DNA from 4 places in the Parageobacillus caldoxylosilyticus genome. Region 4 is predicted to be linked to each of the others. Evidence: riboswitches for the same ligand, from Rfam matches in the RefSeq annotation. Region 4 holds a riboswitch; each other region holds the start of a gene.

Region 1 (3,098 bases), 870 kb from region 4:
ATTTCTTAGGATTAATGGGAATGACGCGACGCATGTACACGTACTCGGCCGGACTTGGCTGGACGCCGTTGAACGTTGTGGCGACGATTGGCGCGGCGCTGATGGGCATTGGCTTTATCGTGCTTTGCTATAACATTTATTACAGCGCGCGTTACGGCGAGCGCGACATGACCGGAGATCCGTGGGACGGTCGCACGCTCGAGTGGGCGACTGCTTCACCGCCAGCGCACTATAACTTCCCAATCACTCCGGAAGTAACGGATTTGGACGCTTATTGGGTTATGAAGAAAAACGGCAACGGGTTGGAAGTAAAAGAAGAACAATTAAAGCCGATTCATATGCCAAGCAACTCAGGCCGCCCGTTCTTGATTTCGATTGCGTTTTTCTTCGCGGGCTTTGGTCTTGTCTTTAAATGGTTTACGTTGGCGATTATCGCTGCGATCTTCATTATTCTCGGTTTAATTCTCCGTTCGTTTGACGATGATGACGGCTATTACATTAGCGTGGACGAAATTAAACGCACGGAGCGTTTGGCACGGAAGGGGGCGTAACGGATGGCAGAAGCAGCTCACCGATATGATGAAACGATGCCGCTCGAGTATCGGACGGAAGAAAGCCGTTTAAATATTTTAGGATTTTGGATTTTCCTTGGCGCCGAGGTCGCGTTGTTTGCGACCTTGTTCGCCACCTATCTTGTTTTATTCCAACGTACGGGAAGCGGCCCGACTGCGAAAGACTTATTTGAGGTAAAAGATGTTTTAATCGAAACGTTGCTTCTATTAACCAGCAGTTTTACATGCGGACTGGCTATTTTTGAAATGCGCCGCAATCGCCTTAGCGGTTTATTAACATGGCTGTTGGTGACGCTCCTTTTAGGTGCAGGGTTTATTACCTTTGAAATTCGCGAATTTATTCATTACGTCCATGAAGGAGCGACGATGCAAACAAGTGCGTTTCTCTCTAGCTTTTTCGTGCTTGTCGGAACGCACGGGGCGCACGTCAGCCTTGGAATTGGCTGGATGATTTTAATTATCATTCAGCTGCTCCAGCGCGGATTTACGCCGCGGACGGCAAGAAAAGTGTTTATCGTCAGCTTGTATTGGCACTTCCTTGACGTCGTATGGATTTTTATCTTTACATTAGTTTATTTGACCGGGATGGTGATCTAGGATGGGTGCAAACAATCACCATGAATCATTTCCTTGGAAACATGTCGTCGGTTTTGTTCTTTCGCTTGTGCTGACGTTCGCTGCGCTTTGGGTCGCGCTATCTTCGGGATTAACGGCGAAAGCGATTATTGGCGTCATCGTCATTTTTGCGATCATTCAAGCAAGCTTGCAGCTATTTATGTTTATGCATATGACGGAAAGCGACAGCGGCAAAATTCAAACGATCAATATGGCGTATGCCTTTTTTATTGCGATAGTGGTTGTTGCCGGTTCGGTTTGGACGATGTCATTTGTGCTGTAATAAAACCCCTGGCTCTTTCCCTGTGAAAGAGCCGGGGTTTTTTTATATTGACGCTGTAAATGACATTATGGTAGGATAAAATAAATCCGATAAAACATATAAGAAAATAGGAAAAATAAATAAATAGCAAATCTTATCAAGAGCGGCAGAGGGAATGGCCCAATGAAGCCCAACAACCGTTGATATCGGTCAGAAAGGCGCTGGTTGGAGCAGGTTGGTTCTGGAAGATAAGATGAAGCGCACCACTTCTTCTTATCGAAGAAGCTTTTTTTATTATAGGGGAGGAGAGGAACAAGATGAGATATGGGTTTTGGCTGCCGATTTTCGGAGGATGGCTGCGCAACGTTGAGGATGAAAACATGCCGGCGACGTTTGAATATGCGAAAACGGTAGCGCAAAAAGGGGAGCAATGGGGATATAGCACAACATTAGTCGCGGAGCTGTATTTAAATGATATAAAAGGGCCGGAGAAGGATTCGCTGGAAGCATGGTCGACGGCGGCGGCACTGGCGGCGGTGACAGAAAAATTGGAAATTATGACGGCAGTCCGTCCCGGTTTTCATTATCCAGCCGTTACGGCGAAAATGGCGGCCAATATTGACCACATTAGCAACGGCCGCTTTACACTGAACGTTGTATCGGCATGGTGGGAGGAAGAAGCGCGTCAATATGGCGGCATTTTTACCGAACATGATGAGCGCTATGATCGCACGGAAGAATTCGTTCAAGTGTTAAAAGGAATGTGGACGAACGATGTATTTCATTTCCGGGGAAAATTTTATGAAGTAAATGGAGCCCATTTAGCGCCGAAACCGGTGCAAAAGCCGCATCCGATTTTATACGCCGGCGGCGAGAGCGAACGGGGAAAACAAGCGATTGTTAAGCATTGCGATGCATATGTGATGCATGGCGGAACAGTAGAAGAAATCGCCCGCAAAGTTGCCGACATGAAGCAGCGCCGCGAACAGGCAGGAAAAGAGCCGTTTCGCTCGTTTGGCATGGCAGCGTTTGTCATTTGCCGCGACAGCGAGGAGGAGGCGCAGGCGGAATTAAAGCGCATTACCGACGTCAAATTATCTAGCGGCTATGCAGGATATCATGATTTCGTCAACAAATCCCAGCTCGAACTGCAATTGAAATTGCAAGACTATTCTGTATCCAACAGAGGATTGCGTCCAAATCTAATTGGTACACCGGAACAAATCGCTGACCGCATTTTAGCATATGAAAATGCAGGGGTAGATTTATTGCTATTGCAATTTTCACCTCAGCTAGAGGAAATGGAGAGATTCGCCAAACAGGTGATGCCGCTTGTCGAGGAACGCCGGAATCGGCTTGCGACGAAAGGGGAAAAGTAAGATGAGCAAAATTTACATTATTCATGAAAATAGCGAATGGACTGTGCATCTAACGCGGCGGTTGGACGAACTTGGTCTGCCTTATGAAGAATGGTTTTTAGACAAAGGGACGGTCGATTTATCGGCGACGCCTCCGGAAGGAGTGTTTTACAGCCGAATGAGCGCCTCCTCTCATACGCGGGCGCATCGTTTTGCCCCGGAACTCACGGAAGCGGTGCTTGCCTGGCTCGAGCGCCATGGGCGCCGGGTGCTCAACGGAAGCCGGGCGCT
Region 2 (3,098 bases), 1.4 Mb from region 4:
GAAATCGATGAAGTCATTCGCAACGAAGAGGTAGTTTGCCTTTATTTATATACGCCGATGTGCGGCACTTGTCAGCTTGCCAAACGGATGCTGGAAGTAGTCGAGGAATTGTTTCCGTTTCTTCCGTTTTACCAGACGGATATTAATTATATACCGAAGCGGGCGGTTGCATGGAAAATTGAAAGCGTTCCATGCCTTCTTTTATTTCAACGTGGTAATATCGTCAAAAAGTGGTATGCGTTTCATTCTGTTCCTTATTTGCATGAAACAATAAAAGAGATGTTGCCGAACAGCCATTAGATTTTTTGAATCCAAAGATAGACTAGTTCATCGACGATTTGTGAACGATTCCCCTCCCCCATGATGTGTTTGGCGCTCGCGTTGAAAACAGCAGTTATTTTGCCTCCATTTGACATATTTCTTGGGAAATGACGGGAATTTTGTTCTTTTTCTAAATGATTTGTCGAGCTTTTTCTAAAGGATTATTTTCGCTCATATGGAAATAAATGAAACAAAGGGGAGGCGGATAAAATGAATATGCGTGAACTAGTCAGCCAACTTGCCGAACGAATGCAAACATTAAATCATCTATTGCCGATTTTACCGGAAGAAGAGCTGTACGTTCGCTTTGAGTGCGAAACGGAAACAGCAGTCGTGGCCATTTCAAAACATCAAATCAGCCCAAAAGCGGAAGTAGACGAGCGTCGGGTATTAACGGTGCGCGGGTCAAAAGAAGCATTGGAATCGCTATTAAGCGGAAGGATGAAATTGCAGCAGCAAATTCGCCTGAAAGAAGTGTGTATTTCCGGAAGTTTCCGGCATATGTTATTGTTGGAGTCATTGCTTCACTTAGCCAAGCCATATCGATATGTTTGTTAAATAATGTTTCACATAATTTCCTATGCAAAAAATTCATAGGCGCAGAAAATAGTGCTGCCATTCAGAAAAAACTTTGATTACAAGAAGCGGAGAGGCTGCCCAGTGCAATCCCGCAATTGATTTTCCTAACACGGTGCTAATTCCAGGAACCTAGACGGCTCGAAAAGATCAAAAACATGTCCCCCTTCTCTCCCTGACAAGAGAGAGTTTTTATTACAAATCAAGGGGGGAACAGAGGATTTGGTCGTCTGTTGGGATTGGAAAACATCAATGAATGAATTGAGGATTTAGGGCAGACCATTGCCGCTGCGACGTGGATTACTTTGAATATTTCCGTTTCATCATAAAAGTAAGATTGCCGAAAAATATGGGAGAAAAATTTTTTTTGTTGACATGATTCGACATAAGATGATACAATCACATTCGTAAATTAATTTGTAATTAATTGAAGATTTGTAATTGAATAATATGATTGTTGCGCTCTTATCAAGAGAGGTGGAGGGATGTGCCCAATGAAGCCCGGCAACCGTCAGCATATACGCTGAAATGGTGCCAATTCACACAAAGCATCTGCTTTGGGAGATAAGAGACGGAATGGTAATGATTACCTTTCTGTTCTCTTCGAGCAGAAAGGTTTTCTTTTTGGAACGAGCCGCCTGCTAGATGAAGGAAGGTGAAAATGTGCATGATTACGTTGGAAAATGTGACAAAAATATATGAAGCGGCAAGCGGGTCGATCACCGCAGTCGACAATGTTTCTTTGCAAATTAAGGAAGGGGAAATTTTTGGAATTATCGGATATAGCGGCGCGGGGAAAAGCTCGCTCATCCGTCTTCTTAACGGATTGGAAAAACCGACAAGCGGTAAAGTCATTGTTGCCGGACGGGATATGGCTAATATTAAAGGAAAAGAATTGCGAAAGGCTCGCCAGGAAATCGGGATGATTTTCCAGCATTTTAATTTATTATGGTCAAGAACCGTTCATGAAAATATTGCATTTCCTTTAGAAATTGCTGGTATTCCGAAAGAAACGCGGAAAAAGCGGGTCGATGAGCTAATTCAGCTTGTCGGGCTGCAAGGAAGAGAACATGCTTACCCGTCACAGCTGAGCGGCGGGCAAAAGCAGCGCGTTGGCATCGCGCGTGCGTTAGCAAACAATCCAAAAGTGTTATTGTGCGATGAGGCGACATCCGCGCTAGACCCGCAGACAACCGATTCCATTTTGGAGCTTTTGGTGGATATTAATAAACGTTTAGGATTGACGATCGTATTAATTACCCATGAAATGCATGTGATTCGTAAAATTTGCGATCGCGTCGCAGTGATGGAGAACGGAAAAATTGTCGAGCAAGGCGAAGTGCTGCAAGTGTTCCGGCAGCCAAAACAAGAGATTACGAAACGGTTTGTGCAACAGGTTGTTGAACCGGAGGAAACAAAAGAAACGATTACCCATCTGCTCGATAAATATCCGAACGGAACGGTTATCCAATTGACGTTCGTCGGAGAGGCTGCGGAACAGCCGCTGATTGCCAATGTTGTGCGTCAGTTTCAAGTGGATGCAAATATTTTACAAGGGAAAATTTCACAAACTCATCAAGGCGCCTACGGTGTGCTGTTTGTTCATATGGATGGGGAAAAAGAGGAAGTGGCCCGCGCGATCGATTATATTCGCCAGCAGCAAGTGGCAGTGGAGGTGATTACGGATGCTCGCTAACCTCTTGCCGAACGTAGAATGGGATATGATTTGGGCGGCTACGGTTGAGACGCTTTATATGACAGGCGTCGCCGTTGTGGCGACATTTATATTGGGAACGATTCTTGGACTGCTTTTATTTTTAACGTCAAAGGGAAACCTCTGGGAGAACCGCCTGGTGAATATGATCATTGCTGCTATTGTTAATGTTTTCCGTTCCATTCCATTTATTATCTTAATTATTTTGTTAATCCCGTTTACGAAATTCGTTGTCGGAACAATGCTTGGCGCCAACGCGGCATTGCCGGCTTTGATTATCGGAGCAGCGCCATTTTACGCGAGAATGGTGGAAATTGCGCTCCGTGAAATTGATAAAGGCGTCATTGAAGCCGCGAAAGCGATGGGGGCATCGACGGCAACGATTATTTGGAAAGTGCTGCTTCCAGAGTCACTGCCTGCGCTTGTGTCTGGAATTACTGTAACGGCGATTGCTTTAGTCGGATATACGGCGATGGCAGGGGTTGTT
Region 3 (3,098 bases), 360 kb from region 4:
CAGGGTTCCAACGATTCACTAAAGTGCCGCCATGTGGAATGCTTAAGCTCATGTTGATACCTCCTAAATTTATTTATTTTATCGGAAAAATAAGTTTTATCGTTGGTTAAATGCCACCGCCGCTTTCATGCAAGGACCGCTGTTCTTCGGCGATGGTTTTCTTTAGGCTAATAATGCCAAGGGTAGCGAGACAAACGCTGAAAATGGCGATGATTGTATAAAGATCGCTGTCAAGCAGCAGTTTAACGAGACTGTACGAAATAACTAGCGAAAAAATAGGTGATACAAACCAAACTTTTAATAGCTGAATGACAATGCGCTTTTGCCAAATATAAAAGCCGTTTTTTGCTGTCCCGATGCCAATGATGGCAGAGGTAGTAATTTGGGTTAACGGTACGGGCAGCCCGAAAATGGACGAAAGAATGACGAGTGTTGCGCCGGTGCCGGAAATCGCGCTGCCTTCAAACGGAGAGAAGTTCGTGATTTTTTTTCCGTTTGTTTCTAAAACGCGTCTTCCAAGCAATATGGCGCCAAGGGCGACGAATATGCCGCCGAATATCGTTCCATGGGAAACGGAAATTAATCCGGCGCCGACAAGTGGGCCGACCGCATTGGCAACATTGTTCATTCCAGCCGAAAAAGCTTCAAAAAAGCCGGTCACAATTAAAAGCGTGACGAACGTTTTTCCCCATCTGCCTTGTTCTAATTGTGGATATTTTCGCTTTAGCGATAAAAACCATTTTCCTACGAAAAACGTAAATGCAAAGGCGATGATGGGGATAATGATCCATATGGAAACAATAAACAGCAATTTATGAAAATATACGGTTTGATAGGCAATGCCGACGCCGACAACCGAACCGACCGTAATTTCGCTCGTAGAGAGCGGAATGCCCATGATATTGGCGGCGAATAAGGATATTGTCGCGGCAGTTAAAATGATCACGACAATTTTGATGGTCAAGATGGAAGACGGGATAATCCCGGAACCGATCGTTTTGACGACCTCGCCGCCGACGAGGCTGCCAAGAAACACTCCTAATCCGCAAAGCAGAAGGGCAGTTGATCTCCGCCTGATGGCGCCGGATCCGTACGCCACTCCCATTGCGGCGGCGGCGCCGCTGGCACCGATATTCATCGCAAAGAAAAAGGATACGATAAAAGCAACAACAAGGAGCATATTCGTGTCTCTCCCTATGAGATATGAAGCCCGCATTCCGTTTTTTTGTGACCGACCCAGCGGCCGGAACGCAAGTCGTTCGGATCGAGAGCAGGGGCTGTGCATGGCTCGCAGCCGATGCTTGGATAACCTTGATCATGAAGCACATTGTACGGAAGCTCGTATTTATATACATAGTTCCATACGTCTTTCCATGTCCAATGAATGAGCGGGCAGATTTTGATCGATTGGAATTTGTCATCTTTATTAATGTATTGGACGTGGCTGCGTGTCGGCGATTGTTCGCGGCGCAGGCCGGAAATCCAAGCGGTTACCCCGGTCAATACTTCGCGCAGTGGAATCACCTTCCGCAATTCACAGCATTTATTTGGATGGTGCTTCCATAATTCGTCCCCGAATTGTTTTGCCTGTTCGTCTAAGGATAAGCTTGGCTGTTTCATTACAATGCGGAGGGAAGGATATTTTTCTTTTACCTTTTCGATTGTCTCGTATGTTTCACGAAAATGAAGACCGGTATCGAGAAATACGATTTCCGCATCTGGCTTTACTTGCGAAATTAAATCAATTAACACGATTCCTTCAATGCCGAAGCTGCAGGCATACACAATATTGTTCTCATATTGGCGGTATGCCCAAGCGAGGACATCAAGCGCCCCTTTTGTTTCATTATCGTGAGGAAATGACGGTTTTTCTTCCGTTTCCCACGTTTGATAAGTGAGCATCTTTCTCCCTCCTTTGAAGTCAAAGAAAATAAAGTGGATTAATTGGTTATATTGGAATAGAAAGAGAACGAGCGCTGATAAAAAACGCTCTCCCATTTTGGAAGAGCCAACCGGTCACTGATAGCGCCTTATCTTCCAAAATGGTACCCATTTTGCTGGAATTAGCACCTTGCTTTCGGCCAAGCAGGTTGCCGGAGTTCATCGGGCCAGTCCCTCCCTCACTCTTGATAAGTTTTATGTAATTGTAATTGATTAAAATTTTAACACAATTCACACGGAAGTCAATCCTAGTTTTTCTATGGGAATTTATTTTTTTGTAAAGGGAAAAAGGAACTATTTTTTGGCTATGGGCATCAAGAATCAGCTTTCTTTGTTGATCTGTTTTTCACATGTAAAAACCAAGGTGCTTTGCTGTACCTTGGTTGATCCGATCAGTGACGCGTTCTTTTGGGGAATGGTATGTTTCTTTTATTTCTATGCCGAGGATGAGAAAAAGAAAGGATAAAATGCCGATGTGGCCGATAAACATAAGCATCGCAATCATGGAATGAGGGACAAACCGGCAATATCAAATCCGGCATTGGTCAGCGCGATTACCGAAGCGAAAAAGCCGTGATATAAAGCTTCCTGCCACATTGGAAAGAAACGAAAAAGGAATTTCATTTCTTTCGCAAATTTCCCAGCTCTTCGGCAATCGCCTGCATTTCGCTCGGGCTGAACGTCTCTCTTTTCATTACCATGTCATATATTTCTTTCAACTCATCATACCACTCTTCCGAAAAATGAGAAGGTTTAATTGCGTCTAAATTTAATACTTTTAACTTTGCTTTTATTTTTTCTACCATATACTCGACATTTTCTGTTGATTTTTTTGACAAATCCATTTTTTTACTCCCTCCTTTGCCAGGTTATATGTATTGTACCACAGAAAGAAATACATTGTACTACTGTTTTTGTATATAATGAGGTCGAGAGGAGTGGTGAAACGATGGTAAAAGTGTTGTTTGTCTGTTTGGGGAATATCTGTCGCTCGCCGATGGCGGAAGCGATTTTTCGGCATTTAGTGAAGGAGAAGGGATTGGAAGGAAAAATTACTGTAGATTCAGCGGGAACGGGAAATTGGCATGTTGGCGAACCGCCGCATGAAGGCACCCAACTCATATTAAAGAAAAATAATATTGATTTTTCCGGAATTC
Region 4 (3,098 bases):
AACGACAACATTCCCCCTCTTCCTGGGTATAATACATCGGTAATATCTTCGTGAGACGCTAAAAACTCACTGATGCGCTTCGCGTTTTCTTCATGCTGGCGCATCCGTAGCGCCAACGTTTTCATGCCGCGAATCAATAGCCACGAATCAAACGGAGAAAGCACGGCGCCAATTGCGTTATGATATTCCGCAAGCCGTTGACAAAGCTCCTCTCCCTTTGCAACAACGAGACCGGCTAACACATCGTTGTGTCCTCCTAAATATTTTGTCGCACTGTGAATAACGATATCGGCTCCTTGCTCGATCGGACGCTGGAGAACCGGCGTGTAAAACGTATTGTCAACAATGAGAAGCAGTCCGTGTTTTTTCGCAAGTTTTGCCACTTCGGCAATGTCCGCTTCCTGCATGAGCGGATTGGTCGGCGTTTCCAAAAAAATCGCCTTCGTTTTTTCCGTGATCATGTTCTCTACTAATCGTATGTCACGAAAATCTACATAATGAAAAGACAATCCGTATTTTCGCCAGCCACGTTCAAATAAGCGATATGTACCTCCATATAAATCGGCAGAAACGAGAAATTCATCCCCGCTTTCAAATAAAGCAAGAACTGTCTGAATGGCTGCCATGCCCGAACTGAACGCATAGCCTTGATCGCCTCCCTCGAGCTTGGCGATCGCCTCTTCGACGATTTTGCGCGTCGGATTGCCGGTACGGATGTAGTCAAACCCGGTCGACTGTCCAATTCCTTCATGACGGTATGCCGTCGAAAAGTAGACAGGCGGATTGACCGTCCCCGTTACTGTTTCGCTGCGGTTTCCGATTTGCGCTAACAATGTCTCCAGTTTCTCCACTTCTCTCTCTCCCTCTTTTATAAAATAAAAAAAGTCTTCTAAGAAGAAGACTTTTCCATACGTATGTCAGTGCTTCTTCTTATCTGCCGAATTGAAAAAATTCAATTCGCTGGATTTAGCACCTGGCCAATACTTGGCTGGTTGCTGAAGCTTCACAGGGCCAGTTCCCTCCGCTTCTCTCGATAAGAAAGCATCTTGCCGATATTCATTTTTCTGATTATCTTAAAATTTAACTCATTCATAATAATTTTGCAAGTAATTTTTTTAAAATTGAGTTATTTGTTTATATAACATCGGAAAAACTTATCATGTTTTTCGCGCTGTCCGTTTTCATATGTTTGGACCGATTCCAGTATATTTCATTATTTTTATTTTATCGAAACAGTTTTTTGACAAAAATAGCAAAAAAAGCACTTATTTTTTCAAAAACTTACACGGTTCAACGGTGTTTATTAACATGTTTTAGCAAAAATATGTTACAATAACAGGTGAATTGTTGTTTTTATGGAGGATGCACCATGGCGACACCAAAAGGAACGATGCATGATTATACGATCTACAGCAATGAGCTCGAAGAAGAAATAACGCTGCTTGCTTATTTGCCAAGCACGTTTTCTCCGCTTCATAAGTATTCTCTTCTTATCGCACAGGATGGGAAAGATTATTTTATGTACGGGAAAATCAAAAGCGTTATCGAACAACTGATGGAAAGCGGCAAGATTGATCGCACCATTGTCATCGGAATCCCGTATCATGATGTTAAAGACCGCTACGAGAAATATCATCCAAGCGGAAAGAAAAACAGCCGTTATTTGCGTTTTTTAGCACATGAGCTCGTTCCGTTTTTAGATCAAACGTTTCCTACGTACCAAATCGGGAAAGGGCGCGCGCTCATCGGTGATTCCCTTGGCGGCACCGTCTCGCTGATGGCTGGATTGTTGTATCCGCATACATTTGGAAAAATTGCGATGCAGTCGCCATATATCGATGAAGGGATCATCGAAAAAATTTTACATTTTCCGGAACCACCATTATTGCAAATTTATCACTCGGTAGGTACAAACGAAACAGCAGTAAAGACGACGGACGGAAACGTGCGTGATTTTATCACTCCGAATCGAAAGGCACGTGAAGCGTTTATCCAAAAAGGATTTTTGTATGAGTACAACGAATTTGACGGCGGTCATGCATGGACATATTGGCAGCCTGACGTTCCGCGCGCAATTGCGCATCTCCTTTCGTTGTAAACACTACCATACTTTTCGGAATTTTGTTATAATTAAGTACTACTTATCATAAGGAGGGGTTTTTATGAAATATGGTATTGCTTTATTTCCTTCGAAGCGAATACAGGATTTTGCCAATTCCTATAGAAAGCGTTATGATAGCCATTACGCCCTCATTCCGCCGCATTTAACCTTAAAAGAACCTTTTGAAGCTGACGACCAGCAAATTAAAGAAATGGTGAAAGAATTGCGCAAAATTGCGGCTGAAACAGATCTCATTCCGTTAAAAGTGACAAAATTTAGCTCGTTTTATCCAGCGAGCAATGTTATTTATTTAAAAGTGGAGCCGAACGAAACGCTGCAGCGCCTTTATGAACGGCTTCACAGCGGAATTTTTGCCGATAAACCAGAATACGTATTTGTTCCTCATATTACCATCGGCCGTGATTTGCCAAGTGCTGAATATGCTGATGTATACGGACAATTACAAATGCAAAAGGTTCATTTTGAGGAAACGGTTGACCGCTTCCACCTTCTCTATCAATTGGAAAACGGCTCATGGACAGTATACGAGACTTTTCTTGTTGGAGGAAAGGAACAGGAGTAACATGAACGTAGTGATTGGAAAAAAAAGCGATCCGTCATTATATAAGGATGCCTTGCTTGTTCGGCGAATCGTGTTTATTGAGGAGCAACGTGTTCCAGAAGAGGAAGAAATCGATGAATTTGAGCAGGAAGCTATGCATTTTGTTTTGTACGATGGAGAAAAACCGGTTGGTGCTGGCAGATTTCGCATGATCGATAACGGTCTCGGTAAGATCGAACGAATTTGTGTTTTGCCATCGTATCGCGGCCGCGGGGCAGGAAGACTGATTATGGAAACGATTGAGCAGTTTGCGAAAAAACAGGGTGTCCCAAAAGTAAAGCTGAATGCGCAAACACATGCAGAGCCATTTTATCAAAAACTTGGATATCAAACTGTTTCCGATGTGTTTATGGATGCTGGAATCCCCCATGTAAC

What was found. Region 4 has a riboswitch for S-adenosylmethionine ahead of BV455_RS04635 (methionine biosynthesis PLP-dependent protein). Riboswitches for the same ligand answer to the same signal wherever they lie in the genome.
Region 1: another riboswitch for S-adenosylmethionine. It lies ahead of BV455_RS09110 (LLM class flavin-dependent oxidoreductase); the one in region 4 lies ahead of BV455_RS04635 (methionine biosynthesis PLP-dependent protein).
Region 2: another riboswitch for S-adenosylmethionine. It lies ahead of BV455_RS11455 (methionine ABC transporter ATP-binding protein); the one in region 4 lies ahead of BV455_RS04635 (methionine biosynthesis PLP-dependent protein).
Region 3: another riboswitch for S-adenosylmethionine. It lies ahead of BV455_RS06530 (phosphoadenylyl-sulfate reductase); the one in region 4 lies ahead of BV455_RS04635 (methionine biosynthesis PLP-dependent protein).

The regions. Positions count from the first base shown of each region.
Region 1 is NZ_CP040553.1:1,782,458-1,785,555, forward strand. Features, by position in the region: gene qoxB (cytochrome aa3 quinol oxidase subunit I) at 1-551, shown strand, start outside; gene qoxC (cytochrome aa3 quinol oxidase subunit III) at 555-1,169, shown strand; gene qoxD (cytochrome aa3 quinol oxidase subunit IV) at 1,171-1,470, shown strand; SAM riboswitch class I at 1,601-1,704, shown strand; gene BV455_RS09110 (LLM class flavin-dependent oxidoreductase) at 1,767-2,828, shown strand; gene BV455_RS09115 (ATP-grasp domain-containing protein) at 2,830-3,098, shown strand, end outside.
Region 2 is NZ_CP040553.1:2,267,070-2,270,167, forward strand. Features, by position in the region: gene BV455_RS11445 (thioredoxin family protein) at 1-300, shown strand, start outside; gene BV455_RS11450 (SCP2 sterol-binding domain-containing protein) at 532-879, shown strand; SAM riboswitch class I at 1,360-1,468, shown strand; gene BV455_RS11455 (methionine ABC transporter ATP-binding protein) at 1,565-2,593, shown strand; gene BV455_RS11460 (methionine ABC transporter permease) at 2,583-3,098, shown strand, end outside.
Region 3 is NZ_CP040553.1:1,267,176-1,270,273, reverse strand. Features, by position in the region: gene sat (sulfate adenylyltransferase) at 1-52, opposite strand, end outside; gene BV455_RS06535 (inorganic phosphate transporter) at 107-1,180, opposite strand; gene BV455_RS06530 (phosphoadenylyl-sulfate reductase) at 1,195-1,902, opposite strand; SAM riboswitch class I at 2,028-2,136, opposite strand; gene BV455_RS06525 (DUF1128 domain-containing protein) at 2,562-2,786, opposite strand; gene BV455_RS06520 (low molecular weight protein-tyrosine-phosphatase) at 2,891-3,098, shown strand, end outside.
Region 4 is NZ_CP040553.1:911,807-914,904, forward strand. Features, by position in the region: gene BV455_RS04635 (methionine biosynthesis PLP-dependent protein) at 1-851, opposite strand, end outside; SAM riboswitch class I at 928-1,040, opposite strand; gene BV455_RS04640 (alpha/beta hydrolase) at 1,370-2,098, shown strand; gene BV455_RS04645 (YjcG family protein) at 2,163-2,684, shown strand; gene BV455_RS04650 (GNAT family N-acetyltransferase) at 2,686-3,098, shown strand, end outside.